2 regions of the Shigella sp. SIG3 genome follow, and region 1 is predicted to be linked to the other one. Evidence: predicted binding sites of a transcription regulator. Region 1 holds the regulator's gene; the other holds the start of a gene.
The links. The regulator PhoB, encoded in region 1, activates phosphate uptake and scavenging genes when phosphate is short. The targets are predictions, from matches to a motif close to CTGTCATAAAACTGNCNNAT.
Positions count from the first base shown of each region.

Region 2: a site for PhoB is predicted at 1,934-1,953, ahead of pstS (phosphate ABC transporter substrate-binding protein PstS). Genes of this name have one in related genera too.

Region 1 covers NZ_JBQZXE010000093.1:4,764-12,023, reverse strand. The annotation lists gene brnQ (branched-chain amino acid transporter carrier protein BrnQ) at 1-768, opposite strand, end outside; gene phoR (phosphate regulon sensor histidine kinase PhoR) at 1,175-2,470, opposite strand; gene phoB (phosphate response regulator transcription factor PhoB) at 2,528-3,217, opposite strand; gene sbcD (exonuclease subunit SbcD) at 3,407-4,609, shown strand; gene sbcC (exonuclease subunit SbcC) at 4,606-7,260, shown strand, end outside.
Region 2 covers NZ_JBQZXE010000159.1:63-6,332, forward strand. The annotation lists partial or broken gene lpfC-O113 (long polar fimbrial usher protein LpfC-O113) at 1-708, shown strand, start outside; gene lpfD-O113 (long polar fimbrial minor subunit LpfD-O113) at 719-1,792, shown strand; gene pstS (phosphate ABC transporter substrate-binding protein PstS) at 2,040-3,080, shown strand; gene pstC (phosphate ABC transporter permease PstC) at 3,167-4,126, shown strand; gene pstA (phosphate ABC transporter permease PstA) at 4,126-5,016, shown strand; gene pstB (phosphate ABC transporter ATP-binding protein PstB) at 5,108-5,881, shown strand; gene phoU (phosphate signaling complex protein PhoU) at 5,896-6,270, shown strand, end outside.

The DNA of each region.
Region 1 (7,260 bases):
CAGCGACGCGCTGTCTGAACCCAGACAGAACAGCGCCAGGTACAGCAAAGTCAGACCAACACCCGCCATCAGGCCAGCCCAGACGGTATAACGGGTCAGCAGACGCGCTTCGGTAACGCCACGAGAACGCGCCGCGTTAACAATAACGATACCAAACACCATTGCGCCCAGCGTATCCATGGTCAGATAGCCGTTAACGAAGCCGTTAGAAAATGCAGCGTTTTGATAAGCCTCAGTCGCCGTGCTGATAGAACCCGCCGGCCAGACAATCGCGACAACAGACAGGATGACCAGCGCGATAATTTTCAGCGGCGCAAGGAAGTTGCCCACGGTATCCAGCAGCTTGCCCGGATAGAGCGAAACCAGAATAACGATAGCGAAATAGACCAGGCTGTAGATAAACAGCGGCAGCGCGGAATCACCCGTCAGCGGCGCAATCCCCACTTCAAAGGAAACGGTAGCTGTACGCGGCGTAGCGAAAAGCGGCCCCACCGCCAGGTAACAAACCGTTGCCAGCAGTACGCCAGCGACTTTACCGATTGGCGTGCTGAGGCTGTCAACACCGCCGCCAACTTTTGCCAGCGCCACTACCGTTAATACCGGCAGGCCAACGGCAGTAATGAGGAAGCCGAATGCCGCAGTCCAGACGTGTTCGCCTGCCTGTAAGCCGACCATTGGAGGGAAAATAATGTTACCTGCGCCGACGAACAACGCAAATGTCATAAAGCCCAGAGCGATGATATCGCGCGATCTTAATTGATGGGTCATAAATCATACTGCCTGTGGATGTGGTGTTGTAACGTTAAATTTTTGTGCCAATCCCTGGGGATGATACAGCGGTATATTTAAACAATTTTAGCGGAAAATACTCCCAACCAGGCGCGGCGAAGAATAGTTTTTCGATTTACCGCGTTAATGCAGTCAGTATGACAGCACCTGAAGCGCAATTTAAACGCTTATAACGTTTTAAAGCAAGGAGGGATCTAAAAACCAGAGGTATATAGCGATAAGAAATCACCAACCAGTATAAAACACTATTTCCGTGAAAAAGACATGGCTAATCATGCGAACAAAAAATCACCAACCGTTGTAAAATCTAACGCCCGTATTTTGACTGCAAAGAAAATAAGCCAGCATCGGCTGGCTTATGGCAATAAAAGATGACAAAGGCGGATTAATCGCTGTTTTTGGCAATTAAACGTTCCGGGATAACAAAACTGAAACGTGTTCCTTTTCCTACTGTACTCTCAATATTCAGGCGACTTTCGTGATGATTCACCGCATGTTTCACGATCGCTAACCCTAATCCGCTACCGCCGGTTTGCCGGGAACGCGCTTTATCAACGCGATAAAAACGCTCGGTCAGGCGCGGAATATGCTCCGGTGCAATGCCCGGTCCGTTATCTTCAACGCTAAATTCGGCACCGTGCGGCACTCGCTGCCAGCGTACGGTGATATGCGTGCCTTCCGGCGTATGATTCACGGCGTTATAGACCAGGTTCGAAATCGCACTGCGTAGCTGATCTTCGTTGCCAGACACCTTGAGGCCGTTATCTATCTCAAAGGTAAATGTCTGTTTTTTCTGACTCAGAGTCTGAGCCTCGCGCTCAACAACGCGCAGCATCATCGGCACATCAACCTTTTCATTGAGCAATTGCGTCGGCGAGGCTTCAATTTTCGACAGCGTTAGCAACTGCTTCACCAGCCCTTCCATCCGCTGGGTCTGCTCGCGCATGGTGTGCAACGCTTTTTCGCGTACCGCGCCTTCCAGCGGCTGCTCATCCATCATCTCCAGGTAACCCTGTAACACGGTCAATGGCGTACGTAACTCATGGCTCACGTTGGCAAAAAAGTTACGCCGCGCCCCTTCCAGTTGATGCATTTGCGTGACATCACGCGCCACCATCAACAACTGTTTGTGGGTATAAGGCATGACGCGAATTTCCAGATGCCGCCCGGTGTTGAGCACCAGATTGAGCGGGCGAGAAAAATCACGCGTTTTCAGATATTGCGTAAACTCCGGGTAACGCAGTAGGTTAAGGATGTTCTGCCCGTTATCTTCCGGCCAGCGCAAACCAAGAATTTGTTGCGCCAGACCGTTACACCAGAAAATACCGCCCTCTTCCGTGGTCAGCACCACCGCGTCGGGCAGCGACTCCGCGCCGCTACGAAAGCGTTTAATCAGATTGCCCAGTTCACGGCGGCGTTTTTTATTTCGCAGCTGCATCTGGTGTAAGCCGTATAGTAGCGGTTCCCAGCTACCACGCCCCGGTGGCGGGGTCATACTGCGATCCACCCACAGCCACCATGAAAGGCGCAATAAATTCCAGAAATGCCAGATAAGCAGTCCTGTTACCGATGCCAGCAAAAACCAGGGCAGGTAACCAAAAAATGCACCCAGGATGAAAGCCGGGAGGCAGCAAAGTAGCAGCTCCAGCACCAGCCTTTTCCACGACAGCCGTTCCAGCACGTAAGATACTCCAGTTAAGAAATCATAAGCCCTGCTCTGCGTCCGATGAGCAAGGCGTTAAAAGCGGGTTGAAAAACGATATCCTGTACCGCGCACGGTCTGCACCATGCGGTCATGCCCGCCGGGCTCCAGTGCTTTACGCAGGCGACGAATGTGGACATCGACCGTGCGGTCTTCCACATACACGTTAGTTCCCCAGACGTGGTTTAACAGCTGCTCGCGGCTGTACACGCGCTCAGGATGCGTCATAAAAAAGTGCAGCAGTTTAAATTCTGTCGGCCCCATCTCCAGCGGCTCTTCGCCCGCCATCACTCGGTGAGATGTCGGGTCGAGACTTAATCCCTGCATCTCAATCACCTCTTCCACCGCCATTGGCGAAATACGGCGCATTACCGCTTTGATTCGCGCCACCAGCTCCTTCGGCGAAAATGGCTTGGTGATATAGTCATCCGCGCCGGTTTCAAGGCCGCGCACGCGATCTTCTTCTTCCCCTCTGGCGGTCAACATCACCACTGGAATATCCCGGGTCATCGACTCGCGCTTGAGGTGTTTGATGAACTGGATACCGGAGCCGCCAAGTAACATCCAGTCAAGGAGAATTAAATCCGGCCAGGGTTCATTCAGTTGATTCACAGCACTGTCATAATCTTCCGCTTCGACCGGCTGAAAGCCATTTTGTTCGAGCACGAAGCAGACCATTTCGCGAATTGGAGCTTCATCTTCTACGACCAGAATACGTCTCGCCATGATTTGCCCTGTTGTAATAAATAGGTTGCGATCATTAATGCGACGTCATTATGCGTCAGATTTATGACAGATTTATGAAAAGCTCGTCGCACATATCTTCAGGTTATTGATTTCCGTGGCGCAGAAAAAAGCAAATGGCACATCTGTTTGGGTATAATCGCGACCATGCTTTTTCGCCAGGGAACCGTTATGCGCATCCTTCACACCTCAGACTGGCATCTCGGCCAGAACTTCTACAGTAAAAGCCGCGAAGCTGAACATCAGGCTTTTCTTGACTGGCTGCTGGAGACAGCACAAACCCATCAGGTGGATGCGATTATTGTTGCTGGTGATGTTTTCGATACCGGCTCGCCGCCCAGTTACGCCCGCACGTTATACAACCGTTTTGTTGTCAATTTACAGCAAACTGGCTGTCATCTGGTGGTACTGGCAGGAAACCATGACTCGGTCGCCACGCTGAATGAATCGCGCGATATCATGGCGTTCCTCAATACAACCGTGGTCGCCAGCGCCGGACATGCGCCGCAAATCTTGCCTCGTCGCGACGGGACGCCAGGCGCAGTGCTGTGCCCCATTCCGTTTTTACGCCCGCGTGACATTATTTCCAGCCAGGCGGGGCTTAACGGTATTGAAAAACAGCAGCATTTACTGGCAGCGATTACCGATTATTACCAACAACACTATGCCGATGCCTGCAAACTGCGCGGCGATCAGCCTCTGCCCATCATCGCCACGGGACATTTAACGACCGTGGGTGCCAGTAAAAGTGACGCCGTGCGTGACATTTATATTGGCACGCTGGACGCGTTTCCGGCACAAAACTTTCCACCAGCCGACTACATCGCGCTCGGGCATATTCACCGCGCACAGATTATTGGCGGCATGGAACATGTTCGCTATTGCGGTTCCCCCATTCCACTGAGTTTTGATGAATGCGGTAAGAGTAAATATGTCCATCTGGTGACATTTTCAAACGGCAAATTAGAGAGCGTGGAAAACCTGAACGTACCGGTAACTCAACCCATGGCGGTGCTGAAAGGCGATCTGGCGTCGATTACCGCACAGCTGGAACAGTGGCGCGATGTATCGCAGGAGCCACCTGTCTGGCTGGATATCGAAATCACTACTGATGAGTATCTGCATGATATTCAGCGCAAAATCCAGGCATTAACCGAATCATTGCCTGTCGAAGTATTGCTGGTACGTCGGAGTCGTGAACAGCGCGAGCGTGTGTTAGCCAGCCAACAGCGTGAAACCCTCAGCGAACTCAGCGTCGAAGAGGTGTTCAATCGCCGTCTGGCACTGGAAGAACTGGATGAATCGCAGCAGCAACGTCTGCAGCATCTTTTCACCACGACGTTGCATACCCTCGCCGGAGAACACGAAGCATGAAAATTCTCAGCCTGCGCCTGAAAAACCTGAACTCATTAAAAGGCGAATGGAAGATTGATTTCACCCGCGAGCCGTTCGCCAGCAACGGGCTGTTTGCCATTACCGGCCCAACCGGTGCGGGGAAAACCACCCTGCTGGACGCCATTTGTCTGGCGCTGTATCACGAAACTCCGCGTCTCTCTAACGTTTCACAATCGCAAAATGATCTCATGACCCGCGATACCGCTGAATGTCTGGCGGAGGTGGAGTTTGAAGTGAAAGGTGAAGCGTATCGCGCGTTCTGGAGCCAGAATCGGGCGCGTAACCAGCCGGACGGTAATTTGCAGGTGCCTCGCGTAGAGCTGGCGCGCTGCGCCGACGGCAAAATTCTCGCCGACAAAGTGAAAGATAAGCTGGAACTGACAGCGACGTTAACCGGGCTGGATTACGGGCGCTTCACCCGTTCGATGCTGCTTTCGCAGGGGCAATTTGCTGCCTTCCTGAATGCCAAACCCAAAGAACGCGCGGAATTGCTCGAGGAGTTAACCGGCACTGAAATCTACGGGCAAATCTCGGCGATGGTTTTTGAGCAGCACAAATCGGCCCGTACTGAGCTGGAGAAGCTGCAAGCGCAGGCCAGCGGCGTCACGTTGCTCACGCCGGAACAAGTGCAATCGCTGACAGCGAGTTTGCAGGTACTTACTGACGAAGAAAAACAGTTAATTACCGCGCAGCAGCAAGAACAACAATCGCTAAACTGGTTAACGCGTCAGGACGAATTGCAGCAAGAAGCCAGCCGCCGTCAGCAGGCCTTGCAACAGGCGTTAGCCGAAGAAGAAAAAGCGCAACCTCAACTGGCGGCGCTTAGTCTGGCACAACCGGCACGAAATCTTCGTCCACACTGGGAACGCATCGCAGAACACAGCGCGGCGCTGGCGCATATTCGCCAGCAGATTGAAGAAGTAAATACTCGCTTACAGAGCACAATGGCGCTTCGCGCGAGCATTCGCCACCACGCGGCGAAGCAGTCAGCAGAATTACAGCAGCAGCAACAAAGCCTGAATACCTGGTTACAGGAACACGACCGCTTCCGTCAGTGGAACAACGAACTGGCGGGTTGGCGTGCGCAGTTCTCCCAACAAACCAGCGATCGCGAGCATCTGCGGCAATGGCAGCAACAGTTAACCCATGCTGAGCAAAAACTTAATGCGCTTGCGGCGATCACGTTGACGTTAACCGCCGATGAAGTTGCTACCGCCCTGGCGCAACATGCCGAGCAACGCCCACTGCGTCAGCGCCTGGTCGCGCTGCATGGGCAGATTGTTCCCCAACAAAAACGTCTGGCGCAGTTAATGGTCACTATCCAGAATGTCACTCTGGAACAGACGCAACGTAATGTCGCACTTAACGAAATGCGCCAGCGTTATAAAGAAAAGACGCAGCAACTTGCCGATGTGAAAACCATTTGCGAGCAGGAAGCGCGCATCAAAACGCTGGAAGCCCAGCGTGCACAGTTACAGGCGGGTCAGCCTTGTCCACTTTGTGGTTCCACCAGCCACCCGGCGGTCGAGGCGTATCAGGCGCTGGAGCCTGGTGTTAATCAGTCTCGATTACTGGCGCTGGAAAACGAAGTTAAAAAGCTCGGCGAAGAAGGTGCGGCGCTGCGCGGGCAACTGGATGCATTAACGAAGCAGCTTCAGCGCGATGAAAACGAAGCGCAAAGCCTCCGACAAGATGAGCAAGCACTTACTCAACAATGGCAAGCCGTCACGGCCAGCCTCAATATCACCTTGCAGCCACAGGACGATATTCAACCGTGGCTGGATGCACAAGATGAGCACGAACGCCAGCTGCGGTTACTCAGCCAACGACATGAATTACAAGGGCAGATTGCCGCGCATAATCAGCAAATTATCCAGTATCAACAGCAAATTGAACAACGTCAGCAGCAGCTCTTAACGGCATTGGCGGGTTATGCACTGACATTGCCACAGGAAGATGAAGAAGAGAGCTGGTTGGCGACACGTCAGCAAGAAGCGCAGAGCTGGCAGCAACGCCAGAACGAATTAACCGCGCTGCAAAACCGTATTCAGCAGCTGACGCCGATTCTGGAAACGTTGCCGCAAAGTGATGATCTCCCGCACAGCGAAGAAACTGTGGCGCTGGATAACTGGCGGCAGGTTCATGAACAATGTCTCGCATTACACAGCCAGCAGCAGACGTTACAGCAACAGGATGTTCTGGCGGCGCAAAGTCTGCAAAAAGCCCAAGCGCAGTTTGACACCACGCTACAGGCCAGCGTCTTTGACGATCAGCAGGCGTTCCTTGCGGCGCTAATGGATGAACAAACACTAACGCAGCTGGAACAGCTCAAGCAGAATCTGGAAAACCAGCGCCGTCAGGCGCAAACGCTGGTCACTCAGACAGCAGAAACGCTGGCACAGCATCAACAACACCGACCTGACGGGTTGGCTCTCACTGTGACGGTGGAGCAGATTCAGCAAGAGTTAGCGCAAACTCACCAAAAGTTGCGTGAAAACACCACGAGTCAAGGCGAGATTCGCCAGCAGCTGAAGCAGGATGCAGATAACCGTCAGCAACAACAAACCTTAATGCAGCAAATTGCTCAAATGACGCAGCAGGTTGAGGACTGGGGATATCTGAATTCGCTA
Region 2 (6,270 bases), on a different contig from region 1:
AATAACCTTTCATGGAATTTAATGCAGTCCTATAACAGTCATGATGATGAGGTTGGCGGTAATATGTCCCTGACCTATGATGGCTCTTATGGCACGGTGAACGGCAGCTATAACTACAGCCAAAATTCCCAGAGGCTGAATTATGGTATCAGAGGGGGAATTCTGGCACACAGCGAAGGGGTAACGTTAAGTCAGGAGTTAGGTGAAACTATTGCTCTTGTTAAAGCACCTGGGGCCGCCGGGTTAGAAATAGATAATATGCGCGGTGCTGCGACGGACTGGCGCGGCTATACGGTCAAGACACAGCTAAACCCTTATGATGAAAATCGGGTAGCAATCAGCGATAACTATTTCTCGAAGTCGAATATAGAACTTGATAATACCGTCGTTACGATGGTTCCCACGCGTGGTGCAGTGGTTAAAGCGGAGTTTGTGACTCATGTGGGTTATCGCGTTCTCTTCAGAGTGTTAAATGCAAATGGTAAACCGGTACCTTTTGGAGCCATTGCTGCGATACAAGATGCAAGTTTGGCAGATTCAGGAATTGTCGGTGACCGTGGCGAACTTTATCTTTCTGGTCTACCAGAAAAAGGACAGGTTACGTTATCCTGGGGAGAAAACGCCTCAACAAAATGCATCTTCAATTATTCACTTTCGACACCAGAAAGTGAGAGCGGATTAATTGAACAGGGTGTGACATGTCATTAAAAGGATTTTTATGAACAAGTATATCAAACAGTGGTGCTTTTCTGTGTTTATGCTCTCGTTAAGTAGTGTAGCACTTGCAGCTCCTAAAGGTATCTGTACCCCTGATAATGGCGTATTTCACAGTTCGCTTGATTTCTCGGGATATCTTATTACCGCGAACGAAAATAAGGTTGGAACGACATTTAACACCACTGTAACTAATGGATCCTCATATCTTGGACGCTGTCATTGTGATACTGGTAACGTAGGAGAATTCCCCTATATCTATTATACGTCAAAAATAAACCAGGCATTAACTTATGCTGGGGTTCACTCTAATATTAATTATTATGATCTTAATCCGAACCTTGATGTTGGGATTGCTATAGATATTCTTGGGGTTGGGTATGTGAATGCACCTTTTGAATATCATGCTAACAACCCGTCTGGTAATACAAAGTACAATTGCAACCGCATTGAACCTTTAAGTATATCCAGTGGGGCTAAAGCGATAGTATATTTTTATATCAAGAAGACATTTGCAGGAAAATTGATTATTCCTGAAACAAAGATAGTGACATTGTATGGAACAATTAGCCGTGACACCCCTGTGGATTACTCACAGCCGATGGCTGATGTTTATATTCGGGGCGATATTACAGCTCCGCAAAGTTGCGAAATAAATAATTTAAAGCCAGTTTGTTTTGATTTTAAAGAAATACCAGCTGCAGATTTTTCATCTGTTGTTGGAAGTGCGGTAACAACACATAAAATTACTAAAACAGTCACTATTGAGTGTGAAAACCTAGGGATACTGAATACCGATGATATCAGTACGTCTTTTTATGCTACCGAACCCAATACGGACAATTCAATGGTCGTAACTTCAAACTCTAACGTGGGGATAAAAATTTACGACAAAAATAATAAGGAAATCAAAGTGAACGGTGGTGAGTTGCCAACAGACATGGATAAATCAACAGTGTATGGTGAAAAATCAGGTAGTGTAACTTTTTCAGCTGCTCCTGCGAGCCTTACTGGAGCTCGCCCAGCCCCGGGGCAATTTACTGCAACAGCGACGATAACTGTTGAGATTGTGCGCTAATAGGTCTGACAACGATTGTTCATCACATCGTTGTCATCTCACCCATTTCTTTATCACTTTTAAATGCATCATGACAAAAAGATGGCATGTGGGATTTTCATCTTCACATTTAAAATCAGTAAGTTATTTGGTAATTCCTTTCTGTCATAAAAATGTCATATTCCTTATATATAACTGTCACCTGTTTGTCCTATTTTGCTTCTCGTAGCCAACAAACAATGCTTTATGAATCCTCCCAGGAGACATTATGAAAGTTATGCGTACCACCGTCGCAACTGTTGTCGCCGCGACCTTATCGATGAGTGCTTTCTCTGTGTTTGCAGAAGCAAGCCTGACAGGTGCAGGTGCAACCTTCCCTGCGCCGGTGTATGCCAAATGGGCTGACACTTACCAGAAAGAAACCGGTAATAAAGTTAACTACCAGGGTATCGGTTCTTCCGGTGGCGTAAAACAGATTATCGCTAATACCGTTGATTTTGGTGCCTCTGACGCGCCGCTGTCTGACGAAAAACTGGCTCAGGAAGGTCTGTTCCAGTTCCCGACCGTGATTGGCGGCGTGGTGCTGGCGGTTAACATTCCAGGGCTGAAGTCTGGCGAACTGGTGCTGGATGGTAAAACCCTCGGCGACATCTACCTGGGCAAAATCAAGAAGTGGGATGATGAAGCCATCGCCAAACTGAATCCGGGTCTGAAACTGCCTTCACAAAACATTGCTGTAGTACGCCGCGCAGATGGCTCCGGGACTTCCTTCGTCTTCACCAGCTACCTGGAGAAAGTGAACGAAGAGTGGAAAAACAACGTTGGTACTGGCTCTACCGTAAAATGGCCGATCGGTCTGGGCGGTAAAGGTAACGACGGTATCGCCGCGTTCGTTCAGCGTCTGCCGGGTGCAATTGGTTATGTTGAATATGCTTACGCGAAGCAGAACAACCTGGCGTACACCAAACTGATCTCCGCTGATGGTAAACCGGTTAGTCCGACCGAAGAAAACTTCGCTAATGCAGCAAAAGGTGCAGACTGGAGCAAAACCTTCGCTCAGGATCTGACCAACCAGAAAGGCGAAGATGCATGGCCTATTACCTCTACCACGTTCATTCTGATCCACAAAGATCAGAAGAAACCAGAACAAGGCACAGAGGTGCTGAAATTCTTCGACTGGGCGTACAAAACCGGGGCTAAACAGGCGAACGACCTGGATTACGCTAGCCTGCCGGATAGTGTAGTTGAACAGGTTCGCGCTGCGTGGAAGACCAATATTAAAGACAGTAGCGGTAAGCCGCTGTACTAATAAAACTCCAGGCCGGGTACGGTGTTTTACGCCGCATCCGGCATTACAAAATGACTTTGTAAACGCGTTTAACTGAAGAGTAACTTATGGCTGCAACCAAGCCCGCTTTTAACCCACCGGGTAAAAAGGGCGACATAATTTTCAGCGTGCTGGTAAAACTGGCGGCGCTGATTGTGCTATTGATGTTGGGTGGCATTATTGTCTCTCTGATCATCTCCTCCTGGCCGAGCATTCAGAAATTTGGTCTGGCTTTCCTATGGACCAAAGAGTGGGATGCACCGAACGATATCTACGGGGCGCTGGTGCCGATCTACGGTACGTTGGTGACTTCGTTTATCGCGCTGCTGATCGCCGTCCCGGTGAGTTTCGGTATCGCCCTGTTCCTGACTGAGCTTGCGCCTGGCTGGCTGAAACGCCCGCTGGGTATCGCCATTGAGCTGCTGGCAGCCATTCCAAGTATCGTTTACGGCATGTGGGGCCTGTTTATCTTTGCGCCGCTGTTCGCCGTTTACTTTCAGGAGCCGGTCGGCAATATCATGTCGAATATCCCGATTGTTGGCGCGCTGTTCTCTGGCCCCGCATTTGGTATCGGTATCCTCGCGGCAGGCGTGATCCTCGCCATCATGATTATTCCGTACATTGCGGCGGTAATGCGTGATGTGTTCGAACAAACCCCGGTGATGATGAAAGAGTCGGCCTACGGTATTGGCTGCACCACCTGGGAAGTTATCTGGCGTATCGTTCTTCCGTTCACCAAAAATGGTGTTATCGGCGGCATCATGCTGGGGCTGGGCCGCGCGCTCGGTGAAACCATGGCGGTGACCTTTATCATCGGTAACACCTACCAGCTCGACAGCGCCTCGCTGTACATGCCGGGCAATAGTATCACCTCTGCGCTGGCGAACGAATTTGCGGAAGCGGAATCCGGTCTGCACGTTGCCGCACTGATGGAACTGGGCCTGATCCTGTTTGTGATTACCTTCATCGTCCTCGCCGCATCGAAGTTTATGATTATGCGCCTGGCTAAGAATGAGGGGGCACGCTAATGGCTATGGTTGAAATGCAAACCACTGCGGCGCTGGCTGAATCTCGCCGCAAAATGCAGGCGCGTCGCCGCCTCAAAAACCGTATTGCGCTGACGCTCTCGATGGCGACGATGGCCTTCGGCCTGTTCTGGCTGATCTGGATTTTAATGTCCACCATCACTCGCGGTATCGACGGTATGTCGCTGGCGCTGTTCACTGAAATGACGCCGCCGCCCAATACGGAAGGTGGTGGTCTGGCGAACGCCCTGGCGGGTAGCGGGCTGTTAATTTTGTGGGCCACGGTATTCGGTACGCCGCTGGGCATTATGGCGGGGATTTATCTGGCGGAATATGGTCGAAAATCCTGGCTGGCAGAAGTGATTCGCTTCATTAACGACATTCTGCTCTCCGCGCCGTCGATTGTGGTTGGTCTGTTTGTCTACACCATCGTGGTGGCACAGATGGAGCACTTCTCCGGCTGGGCGGGCGTAATTGCGCTGGCGCTGTTGCAGGTGCCGATCGTTATCCGCACCACCGAGAACATGCTGAAACTGGTGCCGGACAGCCTGCGTGAAGCGGCTTATGCGCTGGGTACACCGAAGTGGAAGATGATCTCCGCGATTACGCTGAAAGCGTCGGTGTCCGGGATTATGACCGGTATCCTGCTGGCGATTGCCCGTATTGCCGGTGAAACCGCGCCGCTGCTGTTTACCGCGCTCTCCAACCAGTTCTGGAGCACGGACATGATGCAGCCGATCGCCAACCTGCCGGTGACGATCTTTAAGTTTGCGATGAGCCCGTTTGCGGAATGGCAACAACTGGCCTGGGCCGGGGTATTGATCATTACCCTGTGCGTCCTGCTGCTGAACATTCTGGCGCGCGTTGTTTTTGCGAAGAATAAACACGGTTAACACTTTGCCGGATGCGGCGTGAACGCCTTACCCGGCCCTACGGTAAGCCTGATTAGCGAAAAGCATCAGGTACGATGAGGAAAAGATTGCAATGAGTATGGTTGAAACTGCCCCGAGTAAAATTCAGGTTCGTAATTTGAACTTCTACTACGGCAAATTCCATGCCCTGAAAAACATCAACCTGGATATCGCCAAAAACCAGGTTACGGCGTTTATCGGGCCGTCCGGCTGCGGTAAATCGACGCTGCTGCGTACCTTCAACAAAATGTTTGAACTGTACCCGGAGCTGCGTGCGGAAGGTGAAATTCTGCTTGATGGCGACAACATCCTGACCAACTCTCAGGATATCGCCCTGCTACGTGCGAAAGTGGGCATGGTGTTCCAGAAACCGACGCCGTTCCCGATGTCCATCTACGACAACATCGCCTTTGGCGTTCGTCTGTTTGAGAAGCTCTCCCGTGCCGACATGGACGAGCGCGTGCAGTGGGCATTGACCAAAGCCGCATTGTGGAACGAAACCAAAGATAAATTGCACCAGAGCGGTTACTCTCTCTCTGGTGGTCAGCAACAGCGTCTGTGTATTGCGCGTGGTATCGCCATTCGCCCGGAAGTGCTGCTGCTCGACGAACCGTGTTCGGCGCTCGACCCCATCTCTACCGGGCGTATTGAAGAGCTGATCACCGAACTGAAGCAGGATTACACCGTGGTGATCGTTACCCACAACATGCAGCAGGCTGCGCGTTGTTCCGACCACACGGCATTTATGTACCTGGGCGAATTGATTGAGTTCAGCAACACGGACGATCTGTTCACCAAGCCAGCGAAGAAACAAACAGAAGACTACATCACCGGTCGTTACGGTTGATTCAGGAGTGCGTTATGGACAGTCTCAATCTTAATAAACATATTTCCGGCCAGTTCAACGCCGAACTGGAAAGTATCCGCACGCAGGTGATGACCATGGGCGGCATGGTGGAGCAGCAGCTTTCTGATGCAATCACCGCGATGCATAACCAGGACAGCGATCTGGCGAAGCGCGTGATCGAAGGCGACAAGAACGTCAACATGATGGAAGTGGCGATCGATGAAGCCTGCGTGCGCATTATCGCCAAACGTCAGCCGACGGCGAGCGACCTGCGACTGGTTATGGTGATCAGTAAAACCATTGCCGAGCTGGAGCGTATTGGCGACGTGGCGGACAAAATCTGCCGTACTGCGCTGGAGAAATTCTCCCAGCAGCATCAGCCGTTGCTG